2 regions of the Pelotomaculum isophthalicicum JI genome follow, and region 2 is predicted to be linked to the other one. Evidence: riboswitches for the same ligand, from Rfam matches in the RefSeq annotation. Region 2 holds a riboswitch; the other holds the start of a gene.

Evidence for each region. Region 2 has a riboswitch for molybdenum cofactor ahead of L7E55_RS14325 (heterodisulfide reductase-related iron-sulfur binding cluster). Riboswitches for the same ligand answer to the same signal wherever they lie in the genome.
Region 1: another riboswitch for molybdenum cofactor. It lies ahead of L7E55_RS10590 (cytochrome c biogenesis ResB family protein); the one in region 2 lies ahead of L7E55_RS14325 (heterodisulfide reductase-related iron-sulfur binding cluster).

Annotation. Positions count from the first base shown of each region.
Region 1 is NZ_JAKOAV010000019.1:2,467-9,690, forward strand. Features, by position in the region: gene L7E55_RS10570 (hypothetical protein) at 11-133, shown strand; gene L7E55_RS10575 (GEGP motif-containing diheme protein) at 215-1,336, opposite strand; gene L7E55_RS10580 (S-layer homology domain-containing protein) at 1,340-3,700, opposite strand; molybdenum cofactor riboswitch at 3,826-3,942, opposite strand; gene ccsA (cytochrome c biogenesis protein CcsA) at 3,951-4,748, opposite strand; gene L7E55_RS10590 (cytochrome c biogenesis ResB family protein) at 4,732-5,385, opposite strand; molybdenum cofactor riboswitch at 5,454-5,576, opposite strand; partial or broken gene L7E55_RS10595 (stage V sporulation protein AD) at 5,860-6,078, opposite strand; gene spoVAC (stage V sporulation protein AC) at 6,080-6,559, opposite strand; gene L7E55_RS10605 (DUF421 domain-containing protein) at 6,658-7,224, opposite strand, start outside.
Region 2 is NZ_JAKOAV010000033.1:1,324-8,547, forward strand. Features, by position in the region: gene L7E55_RS14315 (transposase) at 1-1,198, shown strand, start outside; gene L7E55_RS14320 (hypothetical protein) at 1,294-1,461, shown strand; molybdenum cofactor riboswitch at 1,520-1,642, shown strand; molybdenum cofactor riboswitch at 1,682-1,801, shown strand; gene L7E55_RS14325 (heterodisulfide reductase-related iron-sulfur binding cluster) at 1,791-3,932, shown strand; gene L7E55_RS14330 (hypothetical protein) at 3,993-4,247, shown strand; gene L7E55_RS14335 (hypothetical protein) at 4,266-4,703, shown strand; gene L7E55_RS14340 (hypothetical protein) at 4,720-5,301, shown strand; gene L7E55_RS14345 (energy-coupling factor transporter ATPase) at 5,302-6,135, shown strand; gene L7E55_RS14350 (energy-coupling factor transporter ATPase) at 6,123-6,983, shown strand; gene L7E55_RS14355 (energy-coupling factor transporter transmembrane component T family protein) at 6,980-7,224, shown strand, end outside.

The sequences.
Region 1 (7,224 bases), on a different contig from region 2:
CAAGGTGTGGATGGGAAAGACGCCTAAAGTGACTCCCTATACCGAAGATGATTACATGGATTTTGAAGAAGACGAAGAGATGAAAGAAAAAGAAGCAGAGAAGAAAGAAGAAGACGTAGAAATGAAAAAGTAGATGTAATACAAAGATCAAGAAGGCAGGGGACTTACGATCCCCCGCCTTTTCAATGCCCATTCTTAATTAGTCTAGAATCCGTTACTGTGGATTGATCGCACCGTATACTACAAATTCCCCTTTTTCAACCATCTCCCAGACCCTGCCGCTAAAGTCATATTGGTAAGACTTGTTTGTCGCGGTGTTTACCCTGAACGCCACGGCTACTTTTATGCAATAATCACCGTTTCTGATTGCCGGGCGGTTGGGGTTAAACGGGTAGGGCGGATCGTCCCTGTCAATCGTCCACTGCGACCGGTCAGGAGTTACCGGCTCCGATAAAGGAGTAACAAACCGGTAAGGGCCTTCCCCATCCAGAGATGACTTACCGTCGCTTCCGGCTACGATCTTTGTTTCCATTAGAGGGAATCCATCGCGCTCGTAGGCGAGCAGGTAGTGCAGGTCTCCCGCCAATTGCTGGCCGTTGGTGTAGCCGGCTTGCGAGGAGAAGCCGATCCAGGGGTATTTGTTGTAAAACTTGCCCTGAGTATAGCTCTTCTTCAGATCGCTGATCACGAAGTTTCTGCTATAGCCGTCCGCGGCAAATACCGTGATGTCGGTCGCGTCATCCCTGACACCGGCGTCCTGGAGAAGCCGCCATACGTCCACACCGGCGTAAGTGCCGAAGTAGTCACCTGACTTGGCCGTGTCCACTGCCATAAACTGCGTTGTTTTGGCCAACTGCCTTATCTTCTCACTAGTGTAAACTACAGCTGGCGCCTGAACCACGTTCGGGTTGTCATTGCTGTCGCCGGGCAGGCGGCCGGCAAGGATTTCCTGCCCATTACTAAATCCGTCCCCGTCGGAGTCCAATGCGTCAATTGCCGCAAACGCAGCCGCGTCCCGCCCCGCGTTGAGGTAGGCTGTGCCATAAGTGTTAAGTGTCGCTGCGATGTTCCCGTGCGGCGGCTTAAATCCGTATTTGAAATGGCAATAGTCGCACGAATCCAAGTACTTGTTTGAGGTGTTATAGCCTCCGGTGTGACACAAGTAACAATTGTCCAGTTTTGTGCCCACCGCCGACGGGTAGGTCTGCAGGAACAGGCCCGCATCCGCGTCCGTGTTGTGCGCCTTGTAAGAAGCCGTGACAGGATGGGCCGCGAGCAGGAGAAGAAAAGATACTGTCAGCAGAAACCCCAGCCAGCTTTTATTAACCTTAACCATTTCCTACTCACCCCTTTCTAAGTTTAAGCTGTTCAGCACCCTGTACAGCATTACTGCCGCCTCAGCCCTGGTAGCGTTATTCGCGGGGGCAAAAAGCCCTCCCGACCCTTTAATGATTCCCTTGTCAACAGCCATGGCGCAGGATTCCGCCGCCCAATCGGAAATCAGGTTCTTGTCCGCGAACTGGTCTAGAACATCTATACCGGCGCTTTCTTTTGCGTTTTTATAGCGCAGAGCGTTTGCAGCCATCATAGCCGTCTGCTCGCGGCTGATTAGACTGTCGGGGGCGAAGCTGCTATCACTAATACCCTTTACAATCCCTGCGGTATAAGCCTGCGAAACAGCGTTGCGGAACCAGGCGTCTTGCGGCACGTCGGCAAACGGGCACTGCTGTTCCCCTAAGAGGCCGAGGCAGCGTGCCAACATAGCAGCGAATTCAGCGCGGGTGACGTTGTTCTCAGGGGCGAACAGGCCGCCGCCCACACCTTTTAGATAGCCTTTACCGGCCATAAACTCAACTTCTTTTTGAGCCCAGTGACCCTGAATGTCGCTGAAGGTTACAGGACCACCTAATGACTCCTTATAGACGAGCGCCCATTTGGACAGGTGGCTGGTCTGGAAGGAAAAGGCACCCTTTTCCGCGTCGTAAGTCCCGTTATCCAACGAAACCCATGAACCTGATTCCTGATCATAGTAAGCGGCTGTGAGTTCTCCACGCTGGGCGGCCTCTTTTGACTCAGCCGTCACCGGCAGAGCAACGCTGATAGTCCCGGCAAGCTTGTCTATCGATTGGGTTTTGCCATCCTGCATTAACGCTGTTATCGACAACTCGAAGACCTTCCCGGCAATCATAACTGCGCCGCCCGCGGGCGTGGCGCCGCTGTCGACAACCCTGGCGCCTATGCTGACAGATTGGGCCGTACCCTGTATACCGCCGAGCAAGGCGGCCGGATCCAGGGTCAGATTTACGTCAGCGTTACTTACCGTAACCTCTACCGGTTTGCCCATGGAGGCAATGGTACCCAACTGACTGATGGTTAAGCTCAACCCGGTGGTTGAACCTGAAGTACTCAGGGTTACTTTTGGAGATGTTTCCGCATTCTTCAGAGCACTTGCCACATCGGCATCGGAAAAGCTGGAAGTAAGCCCGCTGTTGGTGGCCGGACTTGTGCTGGAGGAGACAGGGTTGCTGCTTCCGCTGCTGCTTCCGTATGTCGTGAAGGACCAGCCAATTAAACGGTTATAGAAGCCCTGGCATACCGTGCCCTCAAGAGCCAGTTCGTGGAAGACCACCTGGTATGCAGTCCGGTAGCTAAGGGCGGCGGAAATAGTCACCGTGCTCCCGTCCACGGACACCTGGTTTTTCGTAACCGGTTTTCCGGTGTTCTTCTCATAAACCTGGATCTTGTCGTTATCCGTAATCCTCACCGGCTGGTTGAATACTGCAGTAATTGACCCGCCTATCGATGCATAGCCGCCGTCAACTGGTGTGGACTGCTGCAGGGTGACTGCCGGGATCGCGACCGCTACAGGCTGGGAAGCGGGACCATAGCCGTACTGGTTACCCGCCCTAACTTTAAAGTAATAGGTTTTACCGGCTTCAAGACCTCCGTTGCCTGTCCCTGAATAGCTGCAGGAGTTACTTGTCAATGACCACTCCTGACCCGGGTCAGGCTCTTTGCCGAAGTCACAAGCCTGAATATAAGTTCCTTCCGGGTCGCTGGAATACAACAACTGGTAGCGGGTAGCCCCAACTACAGTATCCCAGGTTGCGTTCACTTTTAAAGAATTTGCCGCAACGACCCCAAGGTTTGACGGCGCCGAGGCAGGCGGGTCGCCAAGTGTTACAGAAGCGCTTTTAGTATAACTGTTGCCGTTAGCCCCATAGACTGACAACGTAACCGTACCGGTTCCTACTGCGGGTGCATTGACGACCCCCGGAACGACCATGTAAATGTTGATGTTAGCGTTAGTATAAACCGAGCCGCTGACGGTAGGCTGGAAAATGAACCTGTATACATCTCCCGCGACGCTGACATCGCCATTGAGGACTGACCAGTATTTATCAGTGCTATTGTTTTTGTATTGGATACTGGCCAGAGTGCAGCCAGGATCTTCGCTGCTGATGCTGTTTTGCACAAAAGAAAAACCCTGCGGGAAATTAACATACACGTATGAACCAACCGACAAGTTCAACTGCTCTCCCGACTTAAAAGTCAGCGTGTAACGGCCCTCCTGCCCGGGAACATAAGTAGAGGATTGTACGCTCAGGCTTGTAAGATCCGTTGCCGAAGCCGAGCCCAGGAAAAACAGAAAGCATAATAAAGACAACAGGATGCCGGCTGACCGGCTGTTAAGTGACATAACGCTTTTCATCTCCTTTCTTGCCAATATTGTGCATCGCGCTATTACAGACAACATCACCTCCCCAATAAAAAAACCAATAAAAAAACCGGGCCTGCGGAAAGAACCCAGCCCGGCGTGTAAGCACATGACTTGGCTGGTCTCCTTTCCGGCGGGAGGCGCCGGCGTTTCCACCGGAACCTATCGGCCCTGGTCCATGGACTGATTCATTAGGTCCCAAGGGCTCGGAGACAATATTATTGTTTTGTTTCTAGTAGCTATGCGCCCCCGGCAACAGCAAGGTAACCCCTATGAGGGTGAAAACAACCGCTGCAAATCCTATCACGGCTATCAATGCGGCAAACCTGCCCTCCCATTGCCTGGCTCTGCGAAAATGCAGGTACACAGCATATATGAGCCATGTAATAAGCGCCCAGGTTTCTTTGGGATCCCAATTCCACCACGATCCCCACACTTCCTCAGCCCATATTGCCCCTGTCACCAGGACCAGGGTCATAAACGGGAAGCCGGCTGCTATGAAATAGTAAATTAACCTGTCCAAATTGCGGTCCGAAACGAAGGTCCCGTCTTTGCCTTTTTGCCATAGGTAAAGGATGGCGGCCGCAAAGGAAAGGGCAAAAAAACCGTAGGCAAGAACCGCAGCAGCGACATGCAGTTGCAGCCAGACGCTTTGTAGCGCCGGGATAAGCGGGCCGGCAGCCGTCTTTACCGTCAGGGCATACCCCAAAAACAATACCTCCAGCGGCAGGACTACAACACCGGCAATGTGAATCTTAAAACGGCGACACCCAATCAGATAAAGCACAGCCAGTCCCCAGCAAAAAACAATAATAAACTCGTACATACTGGCAAAAGGAAGGTGGCCGCCAGCAAGACTCCTTGCCGCCAGGGCGGCTGTATGGAGGGCCAGGCCTGCGGCAAAGAAGCCCGTGCCCGTACGGAGAGCCCTACCCGCCTGGAACCAGAAGGCGGCGAGGTAAAGGACGGAAGATATAAGATAAGTGATAAGAGCAGCAAAAAAAAGGTCGTTTTCAGGAAGTAACACCATGCCGCCTCCCTAATAAAATTAAAACCGACCCCGCAGCCAGCGACAACAGGCCTGTCCGGACAAAAGGGAGACCTTGTTCGGATTTTACTGTCAGGCCGCTGATATTACCACCGGGCGCTGTCCTAAAGGTGGACTGGTATATCTTGATTTCTTTATAACTGGCGGGATGGTTGACTGATATATGTTTTACGTCAACTTCCCGCCCGCTTTCCAAAATGCTGATAGTAGTGAAGTATTGCTTTACGGCCCCGCCGGCATAGTATTCAGCCTCAATTACCTCTGCCCTGACGGCGATGGGGAAACCCTCATGCTCCAGGTCCACCGTCTCGTGCTCTTTTATTTGAATGTAAGCGCTGTGCTTCGGCCCACCCAAGAGGCCGGCCAGGATGATCAGGGCAATGCCCAAGTGCAATAAAAGATCTCCCAGTTTCCTTGTTGTTATGTTGCATGTAAGACTCCTGAAACGGGCAATCACGCAGGACAAAATATTTAGGCACAATACCACAAACAAAATAGTCCTGAACAAAAAGCGCGGATTCTCCGGGATATACTCCATAAATACAAAATATACGCAGCAAACTGATATAGCCAAAATACCGAATGGCATTGAATTAAATATCTTAATTATTTTTTTCATACACCCTGCACCATGACTTTAATAAAAAATAAGGCTTTGTCCCATTTAAAGGAACAAAGCCACAAAATTGCTTCTAGCCATGTTCTCCTTTCCACAATGGGAGGCGCGTTTGTTTCCCAACACACCCTAACGGCCAGACAACCATACCTGCTACCGGCTAAGGTTTACCTGACTCGGAGATCTTTAATTTTAACATGTGAGTAAAGTAATTCTACATCTTAGAACAAATTCCTGCATGAATGATTAATTATTGTTACTATAACAAATGAAATTTCATCCCTGAATATCTTTATTTATCTTCATAACCTTCTTTTGTATATCTGTCAGCGGTTTCTCCTGCGGCCCATTTACTTGGTTTTCTATTTGCTGCAATTGCATAAAAAGTTTCTTATCTGATGTAACATGTACATTATAGTCTCTGTTCGATTCTTTAATTTTATTATGCACTTCTTCTTTAATTGGTTTTAAGCGCAGCCTGTCAAAGCCGCTCACTTTAATTGCTGTTTCACATGCCTCTTCCAACATTTTTCTTTCTGCTTTCTCATAACTATCCTGCCCGAGCCATATATCGCCATGAAGGATATCGAAATCCTCAGCTAGGGGCCCCTTGGCCTCAAAGGGTCCCCCAACGGCTGCCGCGGACAAAATGGTGGGCCTGTTGGGAAAGACCCAGGTTTGGTGTCCATGCAGCATGCTAGGAGCCTCCTAACAGTGTCAATATAGTTTTAATGAGGGCAACCACAAAGGCGGCAAAAACTCCATAGACAATTACCGAACCTGCCAACTGAAACATACTTGCCCCAACCCCCAGCACAAATCCCTCACTTCGGTGTTCGATAGCAGCCGAAGCGATGGAATTGGCAAACCCGGTTACCGGCACCGCTGTTCCGGCGCCTGCCCATTGGGCGATATGATCGTAGACACCTGAAGCAGTTAGAATAACTGAGAGTAAAATCAATACAGCCACTGTCGGATCTCCCGCTGTCTTCTCGGTAAAATTAAAATTCCAGAGAAAAAAATCTTGAATAAATTGACCGAGAAGATAAATTGTCCCCCCTGCTGAAAACGCCCTGATTACGTTTAGCAGAACTGGTCGTTGAGGCTCCCTGGCTTTAGAAAAGGAATGATACTGCTGTTGTGCCGGAGTTAATTTCTTCTTTTTCTTATTGGACAATTGCGAAAGCCTCCTTTACCAAATTAGGGAACAATGCCAAGAGCTATCGGGGACATTCCCCAACCGCATAGGAATACCCAAGATAGAGGTGTGTCCCCTTACCTTTTTAGCAAAGGCTCTAATTCCTGAATTACTTCCGACAATATCTCAGAAGATTTTTCGTACATCTTCTTAGCCTGCGGTTGTTTAGTACCTAAGGCGTATAATTCACAGTCCGCCTGACATTTTTTCATGGTAGCATAGGCAAGTTCTTTTGTTTTGGGCTTAGGCACCTGAATAGCATCGTCAAACAAGTCAAGATATAATTGTCCTACGGAATCCACTTGGCCAATAAAGACGTTTTCAGGCGCCACGCCCACTTTTTCCAGTTCTGTATGCAGCCAGCGCCTGTTTAGTCCCATTGCCGCAAGCGGTTCATCCATTATAATCCCGTCAAGCATAACCGTCTGGGGTACGCTTTCCTGCCCAACGTTTATACCCAGATTCTTGGCGGTAAGAGGTTGTTTATCTTTCTTGAGAAGGGTACTTACCTCTCCGGTAGGTTCAAGCACGGCGAATTCCACGTCGGCAAAATTAAAAACATTTTTCTTCCGCAGCTGGCTTAACAAATCTTCAAGTGTAAGACGGGCTTCCAATAATTTATCTTCCAGGACTTTACCATGGTT
Region 2 (7,224 bases):
GTACCGTTTTCCCGAATGGCTCAAGCTTACTGAAGGATTGTTCAATGAAGTTACAGCTTTTTACTTCAGTATAATCAAGGAGCATGATCTGATACTCGGACTAACCAATAAAAAGGCATTAACCGAACTTGAACGGTTGACCCACAAGACCAAAGACAACCCTTCACCACTTTTCCCTTTAAGATGGGACATACCGGCAATGTTCCGGCGGGCTTGTATAAACACCGCCATTGGGGCAGCCCGGTCATTCTTCTCCAAGCTGAAAAGATGGAAAGATGCCAAAGCCAAGGCCGAAGCCAAGGGGAAAAAGTTTAAATACAGGCCGCCGGTGCCGCCCAGAGAGTGGCAGCGCAACACTTTGTTTTATACCGGCCAGTACAAAGGCTACACCGGCAAGTCTATAATGCTGAAGTTGTACGACGGCAGCACCTGGCGCTGGGTGAAGTACCATTTAACCGGCAGGCGGGTTCAGGACGGTTGGAAGATAGGATGCCCTCGCGCAGTAATCAAGAAGAACCGGATTGAGCTGCATTTCCCGGTTGAAAAGGAAAAACCGGCGGTTAAGTCGGTTGCCGAACAGGTTAAAGACCCAAACCTTAAAATTTGCGCTGTTGACTTAAACACGTGCGACAAGCTGGCGGTATGCGGTATATTCAAAAGCGACGGCACGCAGGTAGCCACCCGGTTCATCCGGGGCGGCGATAACCTAAACGGCCGTAGGAAACGACTTTTGGGCATAATCGCAACCAAGCTCAGTCTTACCGGTTCATTAAACAAGGATGAGCAGGACAATAAGGCCTTGTGGAATAAGATCCATAACATCGACGATAATGAAGCCCACCGGGTATCCCGCAGAATACTGGACTTTGCCCTGGAACACGGAGCGAGTATCATCGTGTTTGAACACTCGAACAGTTTTAAACCCGAGCAGGGCAAATACAGCAGGCGGGCCAACTCCAGGCGTTCCTACTGGCTCCGGGGCAGGATATTCCACTATACCAAATACAAAGCCTGGGAGTATGGAATAATCACCAGCCGGGTCAACCCCAAGGACATAAGCCGGTTATGCGCCGGCTGCGGGGCGGAAATAGACCGGCGCGCACCGTTATTCACTTGTAAATGCGGTAAGAAAGGCAGTGTTGATCTAAACACCGTAAGAAATATAGGCAAAAAGTTCTTTTTAAGATACACGGCCTGAGCGGAAATAAGCGCGAACAAAGCCCTAAAGTCCGAAAGGCAAGGGTGTTCCCGCTCCCCATGAGCTGTAAATCCAAAATGGGAGCAGGAACGGGCTTGGCACCGCCCGGTGTATCCGTCGCCCACTACGCTCTCAATGCGGTAGAGGCCACGCCTCAATTTACTGCGGGCAGCGACTACGCACGGGTGCCCGAAGAAGCTGCCGGGATTCATCTCCCGGAGGAGCAGAGTGTCACAAAGTGCCTGAAATTAGGGCAAGAATAAGTTAACGAAAAAGTATACCCCGGCAGGAAATTGTTTTTTAATGTTGAATAGTTATATAAAACAAAGAATTCTCCGAGCCTGGCATACCTAAACAAAAGCAGGGTACGGTAACCAGGCCGTTAGGGTACGGTGGGAAACTCCTGTACCTCCCGGTGCGGAAAGGAGAGGTTTTTGGAAAAAAGCTTTGTCCTTTTGCAACGGGCAAAGCTTATATTTTTTAATGATGATTACTCTCCGAGCCATATGACCTAAAGCTTTTAAGCCATGGTTTTCGGCCGGTAGGGTGTACCGGGAAACCGGTATGTCTCCCATTGCGAAAAGGAGAGTTCTTGATCCGGCTTATGTGCCGGGCTAACTTTGTTTTTTCGCAGAGTTTGCCCGGTATTATTTTTTGCATGGCTGGAATAAGTTTTGCAGTAAAGGACCAGGCACTAACCGAAAGGAAAGGCAAAGTGGAGATTTATATTTTTTTTGTCCTCATGGTCATATCGTTAGGTTATTTTCTATGCGAGGTATATTGGCGCTGCCGCTACATAAAGTTGGGCAGGCCGGAAAACCGTTTTGACCGCCCGCTTGAACGCTGGAAATATTTTCTCACCCATGTGGCCGGCCAAAAGAAAATTATGAATAAACCCCTGTTTGGTTTTCTGCACGGGTTTATCATGTGCGGCTTTTGTGTCCTGTTGCCGGGCATCCCCAATATGGTTGCGGAAGGCCTTTTCAAAACCAGTATTCCTTATATCGGAGATAATCCCGGCTACCTTTTCATCAAAGATATTTTTATCGCTTTAATCATCTTCGGGATCGGCGGCAGCTTTTTGCGGCGGGTCGTTAAAAAGCCGGTCTGGCTGAAGAACACTCCCGTGGTTTTTGTAATCCTTGGATTGATCCTGGTCATCGCGATAACGGAAGTCCTGTTTCACGGAACCCGGCTCGCGCTTGGCGAAGGAGCCGCTTTAAGCGGGGCCGCCCCGCTGGCTGCGGCTGTTTCAAGGTTTCTGGAGGGCTTTAATGAAAATGCAATTCATGCCGCCGGGATGTTTTTCTGGTGGACCCACTACCTGGCTATTTTCTCATTATTGTTCATCATCCCCCACTCGAAACACCTGCATATGGTGTTCGCCCCTTTCAACACCTACTGGCACTCGCTGGAACCAAAGGGCGCTTTGCGTAAAATTCAATTTGACGACGAAAATGTTAAAACTTACGGGGCGAGCAAACTGGAGGACCTTACCTGGAAGCAGCTTTTCGAGGCTTACGCCTGCGTAAAATGCGGCCGCTGTGATGAAATCTGCCCCGCCCATCAGAGCGAAGAACCGACCAAACCAAAAAGGTTCAACGGCCGCCTGCGCAATCACATAGAAAAAATTGCCCCGGTGCTTTTAAACCGGAAAGTCTGGCATCCAAAAGCTGCAAAGCAAAAAGCGGCGGAAGGTTCAATTTCCTACAAGACTAAAAAGGGCGTCAAGAAGAAAAACCTCATCGGTGACGTCTATGAAGAAGAATTTATTTGGAGCTGCGCCACCTGCGGGGGGTGCATGGAAACCTGCCCGATCTCGATCGAGCATACCTCCAGGCTGTTCGACCTGCGCCGTTATATTGTCTCGTCGGGGAAGAACGTGCCTGGGAAAATCAAGCAAGCCATTGCCGGCATGGAAAATTACGGCAACCCCTGGGGTGTCAGCCGCGAAACCGGATATGACCTGGCAAAAGAATTGGAGATGCCAACCCTGGCCGAAAAACCCGACGCGCAGTACCTTTATTTTGTGGGCTGCGCCGGTTCGTTCGATGAGACGGCCGGGAGAGCAGCCGCCGCGTTTGTTAATATATTGAAGAAAGCAGGCGTCAGTTTCGCCGTGCTCGGACGTGAAGAATGGTGCTGCGGCGAGACGGCCCGCCGGATGGGAAATGAGCACCTGTTCCAAAGGATCGCGCAAAAGAATGTATCGCTTTTCAACAAGTTAAATGTAAAGAATATTTTAACTGCCTGTACCCACTGCTTTAACACTTTGAAAAACGAATATCCCCAGTTCGGCGGGAGATATAAAGTCATCCCGCACTCCGTTTTTTTAGCCGGCCTGCTGCACGAAGGCAGGATCAAGCCAGGCAAAAGTATCGGCAAAATAATTACCTGTCACGATTCATGCTACCTGGGCCGTTACAATAATCTTTATAATGAGCCGCGGGAAATTCTGAAGTCCATACCGGGCGTCCGCCTGGCCGAAATGCCCCGTTCCAGGGAAAAATCTTTTTGCTGCGGCGCGGGGGGAGGCAGGTTTTGGATGAAAAGCGGGCCCGAAAACTTGATCGGCCAAAACAGGGCCGGGGAAGCCCTTTCGACCGGAGCCGAGGTGGTCTGCACGACCTGTCCGTATTGCTTGGCCACTCTTTCTGAACAAATCAAGGTTAAAGGCGTTAATAACAGTATCAAAACCCTGGATATAGCTGAAATTCTGGAAATGAGCCTCTAACTGTTGATATGAATAATTTGTAAAGGGGTGAAAGGTTTAACTTATATGGAGGCAAAAGAAGTGTTGATAAAATATGTGAAGGAAACGGGTGGGACAAAATGCTTTCTCGGGGACGACAGCAGCCGGGAGGATGTGCGCGCGACCATGGTGCTTGCCACAGCCTGCCCGCTTTACAAGGATGACAATGAGGAGGAAATCTACCTGGAAGGCGTGCTGACCTGCTACAACTGCCGCTACCGCAGGTGGACGCGCCCCGGATTCAGCTGTTTTAAGAACTTCCCGGTGATACTCTCGACAATTAATAATTCTATATAGACTAAACGAGGTAATGTTATGTCGTTAAATAAAAAAATTATAATCAGCATCGTTCTGATTATTTTAGCCGTAGCCGGTTCCTACCTGTTGGAGAACCTTTCAAAAGAGCGGGGGCTAAAATCCGCCACGGTGATCAAGATGCAGGAGAACAACAACCTTGTCGCTCTCATGGGTGTCGATGTGCTAAAAACGCTAAAAGATCAGGAGTCCCCCGGCGACAAGGATGCTAAAGGTCTGAGCCTGCTGTATGCCATGGGAGCGGCGGGCATCGGCGAGTTCAATCAAATCGAGGTTAAAGGCGTGGACAACAAATCTGTTTTCCAGGCAAATAAGAACGAGATTACCAGGGACTATCTCTTGTACTTTACGGATCATGGAACCGTTAACTTGTGCCGGAAAAATGACTATCAACGTTTCCTTGTCGAGGATGTCAGTGAAATCAACAAAATAAATTGATAAAGAGGTAACTGCGGTGGAGGATACAGCAAAGAAATACCAGGAGGAAAAAGCGCCGGTAGCGGAAAAATTCATTTTCAGGCTCGGACTGGCCGATGTGCTCAGACTGACCATGTTCGGGACACTTATCTCGATCACCAAGGACATAACCAGGCTGCCGCTGCACCTGCCAGGACATACCAGCATATATTGGATGGGGATCCTGGTTCTGGGCAAGGGGCTGATCCCCAAGTTCGGAGCGGGAATAATCATGGGCATTGTTTCAGGTGCGCTTGCCGTGCTGTTGGGGCTGGGGAAAGAAGGAGTGTTTGTATTTTTCAAATACTTCGTTCCGGGGTTATTAATCGACTTTCTCGCCCCGGTATTTTACAACAAGCTCGAAAACCCTTTCGTCGGCGCCATCTGCGGCACATTGACCAGCCTGTCGAAATTAGTTGCGAACCTCGTTCTGGGAATATTGCTTAAGATGCCGATGGGATTTATCGCCCTGGGTCTGGGGTTCGCCTCGGCTTCCCATGTTTTGTTCGGCGCCGCGGGCGGACTGATCGCCGCGGTATTGATCAAGCGGCTGAGGCCAAGATTATCCACCTGGGAGTGAATGAACATTATTGAACTGATCGACGTCACAAAAGAATACGACACCGGCCATTCGGATAAAAAACGCGCCCTCAAAAACATAAACCTGGCCATCCGGCAGGGCGAGTACGTCGGGCTGATCGGGATGAACGGGTCCGGGAAAACCACCCTCGCCCGTCTCATCAACGGCCTGATTCAACCCACGGCGGGCAAGGTGTATGTAAACGGACTGGACACGGCGGACAGGAGTTCTCTTAACGAAATCAGGCGCCAGGTGGGGATGGTCTTTCAAAACCCCGACAACCAGATTATCAGTTCCATCGTGGAGGAGGATGTCGCCTTTGGCCCGGAGAACCTGAGACTCCCGCCCGCGGAAGTAAAAGAGCGCATCGACTGGGCGCTGCGGTCCGTCGGCCTGGCGGAACTGCGCCATCACGCCCCGCACTTGCTTTCCGGCGGCCAGAAACAAAAAGTAACCATAGCGTCAGCCCTGGCCATGCGGCCGGCCTGCCTGGTCCTGGACGAACCCACGTCCATGCTCGACCCGCGCGGCAGGGAAGAACTCATTGTGAACTTAAAAGAACTGAACGAAAAGCACGGCATCACGATCATCCTGATCTCGCACAACATGGAAGACGTCGTCCATGCACAGCGCCTGATTGTGCTCAATGAAGGCGCCGTTTGCCTCGAAGGAGCGCCGTGGGAGGTTTTTACATCAGAAGAAAACCTCATAAATACGGGTTTAAAACCGCCCGAAATCGTCCAGTTGGCCAACGGCCTGAGAAAACGCGGCCACGCAATCGATAAAAAAATCATCAGCATGCGGCAGATGGTGGAATATATATGTCAATTATAGATGTGAAAAACCTAACCCATACCTACTTGCCCGGCACTCCTTACGAAAAAAAAGCCCTGGATGACATCACCCTTTCCGTAAACCAGGGCGAGTTCCTGGGCGTTGTGGGAGCGAACGGTTCCGGCAAATCAACGCTGATCCAGCACTTTAACGGACTGCTCAGCCCAACCAGCGGGGAAGTGACCGTTTGCGGGCGGGAAACATCCGACAAAAAACACAGGAATGAATTATGGAAAAAGGTCGGCCTGGTTTTCCAGTACCCTGAGCAGCAGATCTTCGAGGCCACCGTCTTCGAAGACGTGTCCTACGGACCCAGGAACCTGGGGCTTGGCTCCGCGGATATTGAGCGCAGAACAATGGAAGCGTTGGAAAAAGTCGGCCTGGAACCGGGCACAGTGGCGGGACTGTCGCCCATCAGTCTCAGCGGCGGCCTGCGCAGGCGCGTGGCTATAGCGGGCGTGCTGGCCATGCGGCCGGAGATCCTGGTATTGGACGAACCGACCGCCGGCCTTGATCATTCGGGCCGGGAGATGATCTTGGAGCTGATCAAAAAACTGCAGCGGGAAGACCACATCACCATAGTGATGGTTTCTCACAGCATCAGGGAAATAATCCTGGTTGCCGGCCGCGTCGCTGTTTTGGAAAAAGGGAGATTAGCCGCTTACGGCGACACGGAAGAAGTCCTGCGCCAAAAAGGTTTCCAGAACCTGCCCGGCGTCATGCTGCCGGACTACCTCCAATTAATTTATACACTAGCCGGACGCGGCCAAAACGTAAACCCCGGAATCGTCACCCTGGCGGAGGCGGAGCTGGAAATAGCAAAACTCCTTGAGGAAAAAAACAAATGAAACAAATGAAACAAACGAAACAAAAAAAACAAGCGAGAGGTCTGAAGCTGGGCCAGTTCGTCCTGGGCAATTCGGTCATCCACCAGCTTGACCCCAGGACCAAGATCATCGGCTGCTTTGTCGTCATCTTTTCAGTATTGATGAATTTCAAGTGGTACGTGATCCTGCTCAATATCTCCATCATCATAGCGGTCATTTTATTGTCGCAGGTAAAAATAGCCCGTATTCTGCGCGGCTTGCG